Rhodopseudomonas sp. BAL398: one gene and its partner. The protein of the gene in region 1 interacts with the protein of each later gene in a pairwise test. Links are inferred from orthologs where the notes say so. Each region holds a gene or a part of one and is shown on either strand. Other genes may lie near its edges.

Region 1 (6,648 bases):
CGCGGATCTTGCCCTCGGCGCCACCGCGGAACAGGACGCCGTGAGGTACCACGACCGCGACGCGGCCAAGCTTCGGCTTCGCCGTCTCGACCATGTGGGTGATGAAGGCCCAGTCGCCCGTGCTCGGAGGCGGCAGCCCGCGATGCCAGCGGTTGAACTTATCGGGTTTCGGCTTGCCATCCTCGGTCTTTTCGGTACCTCCCCACTTCTTCAGCGAAAAAGGCGGATTGGCAACCACGACATCGAACACCGCGAGCTGATCAGCCTCGACCAGCAGCGGGTTATTCAGCGTGTCGCCCCACTCAATGCGGGCACCGTCGATGTCGTGCAGGAACATGTTGAGCTTGGCGAGCGCGTGGGTGCCGCCATTGACCTCTTGCCCGAACAGCGCGAAGTCCTTGCTGCCAACTGCGTACGCCGTCTCGATGAGAAGCGAACCAGAGCCGCAGGCCGGATCGCAAATGCGCTCTCCGGGCTGCGGCGCAACCAGCTTCGCGAGAACATGGCTCACCTGCAGGGGCGTATAGAATTCGCCCGCCTTCTTGCCGGCCTCGGAAGCAAAGCGCTCGATGAGATAGATATAAGCTTCACCTATGGCCTCATCCTCGACGACATGGCCCGGCCGAAGGTCGAGCTTGGCGAAATCTTCGAGCACGTTCTTGATGCGGCGATTGCGGTCCTTCGTCTCGCCGAGCTTGGTCGCGGAGTTGAAGCTTACATTGCGGAATACGCCGCCGAGCTTCGCCTTGTTGGTGTTCTCGATCGCTTCGAGCGCGATATCGACGCGCTCGCCGATGTTGTCGGAATCGCGCGCGGCATAGAGTTCATCGAAGGTCGACCCCTCGGGCATCACGAAGCGCTCACGCTGCATGCGCCGCATCACACGGACTTCGTCGCCCTTGAGGTCTCGGAGATTGTCTTCGAGTTGCTGCTTCCAGACGTCCGAGATGAACTTCAGGAACAGCATGATCAGGATGTAGTCTTTATACTCGGCTGGGTCGATCAACCCGCGGAAAGTGTTGCAGGCCGCCCAGGCGACACGCTTGATGTCATCCATGGAAGTCTTCTCGGCTTGAGTGATCTTGTTGGTCACGCGATTCTCTCTCATTTGATCCGACAACAGTCGGGCGGCAGGGGCGTATACCACACATCGCCCCTGCCCGTGCTTGTGGCAGTTGCCTCAGCGATCTCCGCAAGGCGGATTAAATCGGGCCCGCAACTCGCGTTCGATCCGCATCCGGGAGGTTTCGTCGCAATAGAGCGCGGCGTAAGAGAGCGGCAGGCCCTGCCGCGCCCACGCCGGAGCCCGGTCGTGTGCCTGAATGCGGGTCCGGATCCAGCCCGATTCGCCGATGTCGACGACCTTCTGGCCGGTCATCGTGGCGCCGAGCACGGCGTAAACGCCGGAGCGGTCGGCCAGATGGGCAGGCGACGAATAGATGCCGTCAAACGTGTAGTTGCCGATATTGATTCCCATTGTTAGATGTCTTTCGTTCTAGCAGTCCTAGGACATGGCCTGGGGGCGCGCTAACGCCTGACCAGACCGGTTAAGGAACCGGGGGCGCGCTAACGTCCTCGGTTCCTCTCCGCCCGCTCTTCCAAGAGCGCGCGAAGCTGAGTGCGGCGAAGTTCGCCAAGGCGAGCTTCGATCCGCGATTGCTGGCGCAAGGTCTCCCCTAGCGCGACGATTCTCTGCTGATCCTCCCGTGACGGGACGAGCACAGCCAGTTGCTCGACAGCGCTCCTCTTCAGGTTGGCGATGGTGGCGCCGGTCGCGAGTGTGCGCAGTTCGACTTGCGTCATCGGGTCGTTGAGGAAGTGAACCAGATAAGATGGATGGATGGCAGTGCCCGGGGTGATGACGAGGACGCTCGCCGTGGCGACCATCGGCCCGACGTGGCACGGCACGAGGGCAGCCCGATAGGTTTGGCCGCGCGACTGAAGCAGGACTTCATCGGGCGCCAGAACAGGAAGCTCGCCTTGCATCGGCACCGCCGTAACCCTCAACAAACCGGCGGGATCGATCAGACCGTCCGCGCCAATATCACCTGCCTGGACGATCGAGATTGGCGCGCCCTCAACATGGCGAATGGCCTCCCGAAAGGCGATCCCGGAGCGGACCTTGCAGATGTTGGCGAGCGGCATTTTCAACGCAGTAGAGCCTTTCGGTCAGATAATATTCAATCCCTACCGTGAGTCGCACGGTGAGTCAAATACTACGCAGTAGGCTCTTTCCGACAAATAAAACGAAACTCGGGCGGCAATATTGAAGGGCCTGCTTGAATCGCCCCGCATGTTCCCTGTACGTTCCGTTGGAAGTTAGGGAAGCCGCCGTTCAGCATCATGCCCGATCAGATCGTCATCACCGAGAAGACCAGCCAGGCGAAAGACGTCCGGGGAGCCGTCGGTGGTCGCTACGGCGAGATCCTGCCGGCCGAGGGTCATCTGTTCGACCTGCTGGAGCCTGAGGATGTGGTGCCGGCTTGGAAGCGGTGGTCGCCGATCCTGTTGCGGCCCGAAGGCCTCTACGACACCCGTCCGGCCTCGGGCGGCAACAAGGCCGCCAAGCTCAAAGCGATCCGAGACGCGCTTCGCACCGCCAAGCGCGTCTGGCTTGCGACCGATTGCGACCGCGAAGGCCAGTTGATCGGCCAGGAGATTCTCGAGCACTACAAATATCGTGGCGAAGTCATGCGCGTGCTGTTCACCGCGCAGGATTCGCAGACCATCCGCGCGGCGTTCGAAACCGCAAAGCCCAACGCCGACTACGCGCGGCTCTACGCCGCCGCGGTGGCGCGCCGGCAGGCCGACCAGATCTACAATCTGTCGCTGACCCGCACCGCAACCGTCACCCTGGCGCAGGGTGCGCGGCGGGTGATTGGCGTCGGACGGGTGAAGACACCGACCTTGGCAATCGTGTGCCGGCGCGAGTTGGAAATTCGCAGTTTTGTCCCCCTCGCCTATTTCGAAATCGTCGCCACCGCACAAGTTGCCGGCGGGCAATTCCAGATCCGGCACGCGCCTCGGGAACGGATGACGCGGCGCGAGGTTGCCGAGGCCGTCGTCGAGGCCGCGCGTGATTTCGCCGGTCCGCTCGCGGTGCGCGTCGAGGACAAGCGGCAAGGACCGCCGAGACTGCACGATCTGCCGTCGCTGCAAAAACTCTGCGGCTCGCGCTTCGGCTGGCCGGCCAGCAAGACGCTCGAAGTGGCGCAGTCGCTTTATGACGGCCAGGGCAAGAAGATCATCACTTACCCGCGCGCCGAGGTGCGCTACCTGCCGCAGAGCCTGATCTCGGACGTGCCGCGGATCGTCGCCGGACTGCAGGCGGGGCAAGCATTCGGCGCGATCCCGGTGCCCGACCAGCCGGTGATCCGCAGGGGAGCGAGTGGCAGCTTTTACGACAAGGGACTGCAGGGCGCGAGCCATCACGCCGTCATTCCCAACGTCAACACCATCGACAAGCTGAAGGAGATCTGGCCGCGGCTGTCGCCCGACGAGAAGAAATTGTTCGACGTGATCGCGCGGGCCTATCTGGCCGCGCTGATGCCCGACTTTCGCTACCGGCAGACCACCGCAACGCTCGATGTGGCCGGCTTCGAATTTCGGGCCGCCGGCCGCCAGCCGATCGAGCTCGGCTGGCGGGCCGCCTTTCCGGAGTGGCAACCCGCGGAGGAAAAGGGCGACGAGGCGCAATTGCTGCCGCCGCTGCGCGATGGCGAGACGGCGCGGCTGCAGGATCCCAGAATCGAGGACAAGGAAACCCGGCCGCCGCCGCGCTACAATGAAGGTACGCTGATCGAAGCCATGCAAAATGCCTGGCGCTTCGTCGACGACGAGACGCTGCGCGAGCGCCTGAAGGAAGCCAAGGGCATCGGCACGCCGGCGACCCGCGCCGAGATCATCGGCGGGCTGAAGAAGCAGGCGTTCCTGGTGATCCAGGGCAAACACATCGTGCCCACCGAAGCCGGCCTATCGCTGTTCGGCATTCTGCAACAGGCCGATCCGGCGCTGGTCGATCCCGGCGTGACCGCGCAACTCGAATGCCTGCTCGACGACGTCGTGATCGGCAAGCAGGAGATGCTCGGCGCGATCGACGCGGTCTGCAATGTCGCGCAACGCATCATCGGCAAGCTGACCGAGAGCTCCGCCGCTGGAGGCCCGGCTTTGCTCGGTGATGCGGCAGCCGGTTCCGCCCGATCTTTTCCGCCGACGGCAGCGATGAAGCGCTATGCCGACAGCCTCGCCCGGCAACTCGGCATCAAACCGCCTTCCGGCTACAAGACGTCGATATCGATCTGCGGTGCCTTTCTGAAGCAACACGCACCCAAGAAGGCCGATGGCAATTTGAACGCGACGGCCGAACCCAAACCGGTGAGTTCGGCGCAATTGTCCTACGCCAGGAAAATCGCGATCGCGAAGGGCATCGTCGTGCCTGATCCGGCCAAGACCGACGCCGTCGCGATGGCCGCATGGATCGATCTGAACAGGGGCACGAAGCGACGAAACGGTCATCGCAAGGCTGCTGTTAGGACCGCCGGGAAGAGCGCCTCCCGCTCAATGACGTCGCCGAAGAGAGTTCGAAAATCGAAGGTTGAGGCGCCTGCCGACGCGGCGCCACCGACACCGAATTCTGCAACCGCCACGGCGCTGCGAATTCCCTATGGCAACAAGGAAGTCGCGCTCAAGCTCGGCGCGCGTTATCGCAATGGGGGCTGGTTCGCTCCGCCGGGAGTCGATCTTGCCGCATTCAGCGAGCGGGGATGGCTATAGCGGCTTGCCCCCATAGCCAGCCGGGTATTGACCGAGCTTCATCCGCGGCGTTCTGACGATGCTTCGACTGCAGTGAATTCCAGCCGATGTGCCCAGCGCCGGTATTCAAAGCGGCAAGATGGCGCCATGGAGATTTGCGGGGAGAATTGCTTTGAGACGCGGGGTGGTCATTCGCCAGTGTCTGGATCAATTGCCTCAGCGCTGCCTCGGCGTCGATATTCACGACAGCGGTCACCCAATATTATGTCCGAAGCGCTCGGACATGCATAACCACTTTGCGGTCGAAGTGGTTGCTAGATGGTAGCTAGTCAAAATGTCAGCTATAGCAGATTTGCAGTAAGTGCTTGATTTTGCTGGTACAGTTGGGTGGGCTCGAACCACCGACCTCCTGTTCCACAGACAGGCGCTCTAACCAACTGAGCTACAACTGCATCCTTCAGCGCCCGTTGCCGGGTCGCGAACGGCGGGAAACTAGGTGCAACGCCCGGCTTTGGCAAGGCCGCGTGTGGCCGGATAACGAATGTCGCAGCATCATTGTGGCAAAATCGGCTTTGAACCGAAAGCCGCAGCAAAAAGCCCGGGCCGGGCCCGGGCTTTGCAGCCATTGTCAGAGCGGCCGGATCAGGCGGCGGGCTTGAACATTTTCGAGGCGTTGGCCTTGATCGGCTCGACGGTCTCGGCCGCCACCTTCTGGGTCAATTCGGCAAGATCCTTGGTCTGGGCGGTCAGCAGCTCGAGCTGCTTCTTGGCGTGCGAGGTCCACATTTCGAACGCCTCGGGCATCGTCTTGGCGCCGAACAGGCCCTGGGCGAAATCGAAATTGGCGCTGGTATTGGTCTTGGCGATGTCGAGCAGCTTGGCGGAATACTCACTCGCGCCCTTGCTGACGGAGGAGAACATCGCCTCGATCGCGCCGTTCTGACTCTCGGCTGCGTCTTTCAGCTTGCTGTAGCTCTCGCGGGCCTGCGACACGCCCTTTTCGGCGAATGCGCGGACCTGCTCGGGAAGCTGAAACGGCGTGACGTTCGTGAACGGATCGGATTGGTCGACCATGGTGTGCATCCTTCGTTGGAGAAACCGGGGTAACCCATGCAAACGACTGGCGGAAATCAATACTTTCGGCGGCGCCATCGAGCCGGATCACGGAGCGACCCTCGCGGGCCGTTGTTAACCATACGAAACCTACAGCGGAAATTTGTGCATTGCAACATAAATCTGGTTGCAACGCTGCATCGCGGCTACCGCAGCCATGCATCCGGGCCAAACCACCCTGATCGCGGCCGCGCCACAGAGTTGTGGCGAGGCCTGCGCAGCGGTCCGACGCGGAGATTCCGACGGTCAGCCTTTCGGCTTGGCCACATCCGTGGCGGCCTTGCTGACGATTTGACCGAACTCGCTGGCCTGTTCGGCCAAGGCCTTCATTTGCGCCTGAACATATTCGGCGTGCAGTCGCAGCACTTCGGGCAGATCCTTGGCGTGCAGCAATTTCTGCGCATAATCCAGCGAGGCGGCGACGTTCTTTTCGGCATAGCCCACCGCCCTGGTGGTGATGTCCTTGGCATTGGAGCGGACCTCCGCGCCCTTATCCTCGATCGTGCTGGCGGTCTGCTGTGCGTTGGCCAGCAGATGTTCGAAGGCTTTGCGGGCCTGGTCAAAACCAGCCTCGGCCATCGACTTCATTTCCTTCGGAATTTCGAAACGCCCATCCTGGTTCATGGTCAACACTCCGGTTGTGTCGGGCACGGACTGGTTTCAGCTCCGTTCCCCTTCGCCCCTATCATGCCACTTGAAACTGATAGCCTGCGTCGAAAGCAACATAATTTCGTCCGACGAAGCTATCGTGACCGATTAATTGCATTTTGCAACATCTCAACA
Region 2 (6,495 bases), 2.1 Mb from region 1 along the record:
GAACGTGCTTCTTGGATGGCGCCTTCAATTTTAATCTATCGGGAACGTCTGCTGATTTTGACAACACCTTTAACGCACTTGGCGCCGCGGGCATTCCCGTGATTCCTGTGATCGAGATCATCGCTGCTAACGGATACAATCAAGCAGCGTTTAGTCACTTGAATCAATTTGGTGCTGGCTTAATGCTTAAATGCATTCCGGCAAATTTCGCAACCGCAACGAATTATGCGCAGCAAATGCAGATCCCGCAAGACCAGATCGACCTCGTCATTGATGCAGGGCACATTGCAGAGTTCGATCCAATATCATTTGCTGGATATGTTGGACATATTTTGCAGAGCGGACTACCGGGAAGTCAGTGGCGATCCGTTACACTTGCAAGCTCGGCGGCACCGAAAGACTTTGGCCAACTAAGTCTTGGAACCACAATCGTCAGCAGGGTCGACTGGCTTACTTGGAGAAATTTGCCCCAAAACGCAAGAACTCCGATCGACTACGCGGATTTTGGAATTTCGCACCGAGATTTGACCGAGCCACCCGGTGTGGCCATGGCAGGGGCAACAGTAAGCGTTAGATATACAATATCGGATAATTGGGTAATGCTAAAAGGCCGGCGAACCACTGGAGTCGCCGGTATCCCGATGGGCGATCAGTTTCGGTCACACTCGCGAACGTTAGTTGCACGATTTGATTTCGGTGGATTATCGAGTTGCTGGGCAGATGAACGAATTAGCGCAATCGCGACAAATCCAGCCGTTAGCGCGGGCGGACGCGCTCAATGGGTTGAGATCAACGCCAACCGCCACTTCAATTTTATCCTAAGCAGCCTTTCGTGGCCAGTTATCACGCTTCTTGAGCGCCTCTCTTACTTCGAATCGCAACAATTCTTCCGATAGTTCAGCTGCCAGTTTTTGCACAAGCTTGTCGGAGGTCGCGCTGCGTATCCCTTTGATTAGGTCATAACGTTCGAGAATGCTGACGAGTTCCGCTCGCCAGAGGAGTCGCGCCGTCTGCAAAGGGTCGGGAGCAGGATTTTTGCTGCCCGGGCGACCTATACGCAGACTAACGATAGATTCAGCATCTATCGAAGCTAGAAGCGTACCCCACCAGTCAGGGATAAGCCTCTCGGCCTTCTCCAAGTGCTTGTCAGCCACCACGAGTGTCACGCGGTCGAATACCTGACTGTACAAGGCCTGCTGGGCTGGAAGACGCGCTAGTGTGTCGCGAGCGCTTTTGATTTCGAACCCATGCAATTCACCATTCACAACTGCAATATCTACGCGGACTGAGCCGGACCAAATGCCCATCTCTTCGACGATCAGCGTACGACCATCGCTAACGTGTTGTTGAGCGAGTTCGCGGCGAAGGGCCGTTCGCACGTCGAGGTCTCTCATTGATCACTTTCGGGATTGTGTATTCTTCCTTCGATATCGCAGCGAGTTGGAGTCTACAACCATTCGATTAATCGTCAGTGTTCGCGAGACGAACACTTTCTAATGCGGCACGCACGCTTTCCTTGCATATTCTTCTATGTATTCAATATTTTATGATGACAATCTTATGTATTTTTTATGTAAATGAGATTGCAATCCTCGGCAAGTTGCAAGCCGACAAATGTCCAAATGCGCCGCCCCGGCAAAATGCAATAATGCCGCCTCACAAGACCAGCATCGCCGGATATCATCCATCGTGACCCAGATTCCGCCCCAGGCCGACACCTTCGAGGCTCCGCTGGAGGAGATCGTCTGGAACGCAGCCTTTCGCCGCGGCTTCGCCGAGGTCCGCGCCGGCCGCTTTCCGCGCTTCGACGACGAGATCGCGTTCCAGGATGGCCTCGCCTTTGTCTATGAATGGGGCCGGCAATTCGCCATCCTGGCGCCGCCGGATCTGCCGCTGGTGCTGCCCGACGAAGGCGCGCTCAACCCGCAAGCCGTCGCGCTGTTCAGGGCGTTTGTCAGCCAGGGCGAGATCTGCCGGTAGTTGCCAGAACTGGTCATTCCGGGGCACGAGCTGCGATAGCTGCGCGTGAACGCGGAATCTCGCGCCGGTCCGAGGCCCTGCCCGCGGCAAGATTCCGGATTCGCTCGGCCTGGGCCTCGCGCCCCGGAATGACGTCAGCGAATTGGTTTGCGCGCATCGATTGATGTCGACGCCCGTCAGCGGATCACCGCCGGCCCCGGGTCCGGCACCGCGACGTCGATCACGCGCAGTTGCACGCGCTCGGCGCCCTGCCAGCGATCCACCGCCAAGGAGCCGGCGACATGCAAGGGCTGGCCGCGGTTCTGCGTCAGCGCGTCGCCGAGCTTCTGGCCGACGCTGCGAAACGCGATGCCGTTGACGATCGAGCCGTCGCCCGACTTGAAGCGCAGCCGCAGATGGGCCTGGCCGACCTCGTCGGCATAGATCAGCTGATGCGACGGCAGCGCCACGACGGGCTCCGGATTGCCGGCGCCGAACGGGCCCGCGCGGTTGAGCGTCGCCACCAGATCGGTGGTGACGCCGCGGGCCGACACCGCGCCGTCGATCAGCAATTCGTTGACATGGCGCGAGCGGCCGACATCGGCGGCCAGCGCGGTTTCCAGATAGGCGCGGAATTCGCCGAGCCGTTCCTTGCGCAGCGTCACGCCGGCCGCCATCGCATGGCCGCCGCCCTTGATCAGCAGCCCGTCATCGACCGCCTGGCGCACCGCCTTGCCGATATCGACGCCGGAAATCGAGCGGCCCGAGCCGGTGCCGATGCCGCCCGGCTCCAGCGCGATGGCAAAGGCCGGGCGGCCGAATTTTTCCTTCAGCCGCGACGCTACCAGGCCGACCACGCCGGGATGCCAGCCCTCCGACGCGGTGACGATCACCGAGCCCTTGTCCTCGAGCCCGAGCGCCGCCAGCGCCTCGGCCTCGGCCTGGGCCTCGGCCATCTGTTCGATCACCCGGCGTTCGGTGTTGAGCCGATCGAGCTCGGCGGCGATCCGCGCGGCTTCGGAGATATCGCCCTCGAGCAGCAGCCGCACGCCGAGATCGGCCTGGCCGATGCGGCCGCCGGCATTGATCCGCGGCCCCATCATGAAGCCGAGATGCCAGGCTTCCGGCGGGCCGTTGAGGCGCGCCACGTCCATCAGCGCGGTATGGCCGACATGATCGCGCCGCCGCAGCGCGATCAATCCCTTGGCGACGAAGGCGCGGTTGAGCCCGGTCAGCGATGCGACGTCGGCGACGGTGCCGAGCGCCACGTGATGCAGCATGTTGAGCAGGTCGGGCTCCGGCATTTCGGCGCTCCAGAACCCGCGCTGGCGCAGCTCGCGATTGACCGCGACCAGAGTGATGAATACCAGGCCGACCGCGGCCAGATGGCCGAGGCCGGACAGGTCGTCCGCCCGGTTCGGATTGACCAGCGCCTCGACCTGCGGCAATGCGTCACCGCATTGATGATGATCGATCACCACCACGCCCATGCCGAGCTTGCGGGCTTCGGCCAGCGGCTCCAGGCTGGTGGTGCCGCAATCTACCGTTACCAGCAGCGTGGCGCCCTTGCCGGCCAGCATCCGGATGGCATCGACATTGGGGCCGTAGCCCTCGAAGATGCGATCGGGGATGTGGATCAAAGGATCGAGCCCGCAATGCCGCAGATGCCAGGCCAGCAGTGCGGCCGAGGTGGCGCCGTCGACGTCATAATCGCCGAAGATCGCGATGCTCTCGCCGCGCTGCACGGCGTCGGCGATGCGCTTGGCGGCGGCCTCCATCTGGGTCACGGTGGAGGGATCGGGCATCAGCTTGCGGATCGTCGGATCGAGAAAATCCGCCACCGCGTCGAGCTCGATGCCGCGCCCGGCGATCACCCGCGCCAGCATTTCGGGCAATTGATAGCGCTGCGCGATCGCCAGCGCCCTTGCTGCGCCGCGCGGATCGAGCCGGTCGCGCCATAGCTTGCCGGTGGCGGAGCGCGCCACCCCGAGAAACGCGGTCGGCAGCTCGGTCGGGATCGCGGTTGCGGGAGGCGTCATGCTGGCCTTCTAGCACATCCCCGGATCGTCGCGTGCCCCGGATGCTGCGGAACGCGCCGCTGTTGCGGCGTGCCGCATCGCGTCCGGGACACCAACCCTAGCACTTCATCTGCTGGGCCAGGTCGCCAAAACCATCCGCGACGATATCCCAGTCGCCTTCGGGTTTGAAATCCTTGCTCTGCAGCGGGCCGTATTCGGTGACGCGCGGCACGAAGGCGGTTTTCAGCCCGAGCGCCTGCGCGGCGGCGAGATCGTTGTTATGCGCGGCCACCATCATCACCTCGCCGGGCGCCAGGCCGAGCAGCCGGGCGGCGCCGAGATAGGTTTCCGGGTCCGGCTTGTAGTGGCCGGAAATGTCGCCGCCGAGCACCAGGTCCCATGGCAGGCCGACATTTTTGGCCATGTTGGTGAGCAGCGCCACATTGCCGTTCGACAGCGGCGAGATGATGTATTTGGTCTTCAGCCGGGTCAGCCCGGCGACGGCGTCGGGCCACGGCTTCAGCCGGCGCCAGCCCATCGTCATGTAGTGCAAATCGTCGTCGTTCAGCCCCTTGATCTCGAACTGCGCCACCAGCCGTTCCAGCGATTGCCGGTGCAGCGTGTCGAGGATGGCGAAGCCGCGCTCGGGATGTTTGCGAACCTCGTCCATCGACGGCACATAGGCCTGCCGCCAGGCATCGACCAAACCGGCCCAGTCGGCGCTGATGCCGCGCGTCGGGCCCCATTGGGTGAAATCCGCGATCAGGCTCGAGCGCCAATCCACCACGGTGCCGAAAATGTCGAACAGCAGCGCCTTGACGGTCGGGGCTTCGGGCTTCGCGGTCATCGAGACGCTCCTGTTGTTATTATTTGTGGTTGAACCCAATTCGTCATTCCGGGGCGCGCGCGGCGCAAGCCGCGTGTGGACCCGGAATCTCGCGGCGGGTGCAAGATTCCGGGTTCGCTCGAGCGTCGCTCTCGCACCCCGGAATGACGTCGCGGCCGCTCAAAAGATCTTCCGATACTGCATGAAGCCGGAATCGTCGGCAATGCGGTCGTACAGTTGTCGCGCCGTGGTGTTGCCCGGCTGGGTCAGCCAATGCACCCGGCCGCAACCGGCCGCCTTGGCGCTGTCATAGACCGCCTCGATCAGCGCGCGGCCGAGGCCGAGCCCGCGCGCGCTGTCGGCGACAAACAGATCCTGCAGATAGCAATAGTCGGAGATAGTCCAGCACGAGCGATGGATGATGTAATGCACGATGGCGGTCAGCTTACCGTCCACATAGGCGCCGAGCACGAACATCGGCTCGGCGGGATCGTGAAATCGCGCCCAGGTGACGTCACTCACCTCGGGCGCGATGGTCGCCTTGTAGAACGCCAGATAGCCCGCCCATAACGGCTCCCACGCGGCGCGCTCGTCGGCGCGCAGCGGTCGGATCAGGATGGCGGGCGACATCGCGCTCAACCGAGGTGGAATTTTTCGAGCTGGCGGTGATCGGCCTTGATGTAGCGCACCGTGCCGGTGACCGAGCGCATCACCACGGTATCGGTCTGGATCACGCCATGGCGGAATTTGACGCCGGACAGCAGCGAGCCGTCGGTGACGCCGGTGGCGGCGAACAGGCAGTCGCCCTTCACCATGTCCTCGACCGCGTAGATGAATTTCGGATCGGTGACGCCCATCGATTCGGCGCGATTGCGCTTCTCGTGGCTGTCGAGGATCAGCCGGGTATACATCTGGCCGCCGATGCAGCGCAGCGCCGCCGCCGCCAGCACGCCTTCGGGGGCGCCGCCGGTGCCGAGATAGATGTCGATGCCGGTGTTGTCGGGATCGGCGGTGTGGATCACGCCGGCGACGTCGCCGTCGGTGATCAGCCGCAGCGCGGCGCCGGTGGCGCGGATCGCGGCGATCAATGCGGCGTGGCGCGGACGGTCGAGCACCATCGCGGTGATCTGCGTCATCGGCACGCCCTTAGCCTTGGCCAGGCGGGCGATGTTCTCAGCCGGCGGCGCGTCGAGATCGACCAGATGCTTGTCATAGCCCGGCCCGATCGCGATCTTGTCCATATAGACGTCGGGGGCGTGCAGCAGCGTGCCGCCATCGGCCATCGCCATGGTGGCGATCGAGCCCGGCATGTCCTTGGCGCACAGCGTGGTGCCTTCGAGCGGATCGACCGCAATATCGACCTGCGGCCCGGCATTGATGCCGACCTTCTCGCCGATGAACAGCATCGGCGCCTCGTCGCGCTCGCCCTCGCCGATCACGATGGTGCCTTCAATCGGCATCTTGTTGAGTTCGCGGCGCATCGCGTCGACGGCGGCCTGATCGGCGCCCTTTTCATTGCCATGGCCGCGCAGCCGCGCCGCCGACACCGCGGCGCGCTCGGTGACCCGCACGATCTCAAGGGTCAGAATGCGCTCCAGCAATTGCTGCGGCGGGACGGAAATCACTGTCGACATCGGTGGTACTCCCCAAAATCATGGCGGGCCGTCGGCCCGAATAGGCTGCTAGTTCTTC

Evidence for each region.
Region 2: the proteins of RBJ75_RS14110 (region 1) and recJ interact in binary tests that used the Escherichia coli proteins (3 or more experiments, as listed by UniProt). The link is inferred for Rhodopseudomonas sp. BAL398 from one-to-one orthologs.

Annotation. Positions count from the first base shown.
Region 1 is NZ_CP133111.1:2,982,568-2,989,215, forward strand. The notes cover bases 2,034-5,058. They hold RBJ75_RS14110 (type IA DNA topoisomerase), read left to right. Parts: upstream 2,034-2,343; coding sequence 2,344-4,773; downstream 4,774-5,058. Other genes in these bases: RBJ75_RS14105 (restriction endonuclease subunit S), read right to left, coding at 2,034-2,151. Also shown: RBJ75_RS14095 (type I restriction-modification system subunit M), read right to left, coding at 1-1,108; RBJ75_RS14100 (hypothetical protein), read right to left, coding at 1,181-1,477; more of RBJ75_RS14105, read right to left, coding at 1,567-2,033; RBJ75_RS14120 (phasin), read right to left, coding at 5,395-5,826; RBJ75_RS14125 (phasin), read right to left, coding at 6,112-6,489.
Region 2 is NZ_CP133111.1:864,503-870,997, reverse strand. Bases 1,578-4,449 are described here. They hold recJ (single-stranded-DNA-specific exonuclease RecJ), read right to left. Parts: upstream 3,999-4,449; coding sequence 2,157-3,998; downstream 1,578-2,156. Other genes in these bases: RBJ75_RS04040 (haloacid dehalogenase type II), read right to left, coding at 4,096-4,449; RBJ75_RS04050 (hypothetical protein), read left to right, coding at 1,690-1,980. Outside these bases: RBJ75_RS04060 (beta family protein), read left to right, coding at 1-896; RBJ75_RS04055 (sce7726 family protein), read right to left, coding at 819-1,394; more of RBJ75_RS04040, read right to left, coding at 4,450-4,824; RBJ75_RS04035 (GNAT family N-acetyltransferase), read right to left, coding at 4,984-5,433; glpX (class II fructose-bisphosphatase), read right to left, coding at 5,439-6,437; RBJ75_RS04025 (homoserine dehydrogenase), read right to left, coding at 6,486-6,495. UniProt on the Escherichia coli protein: Single-stranded-DNA-specific exonuclease.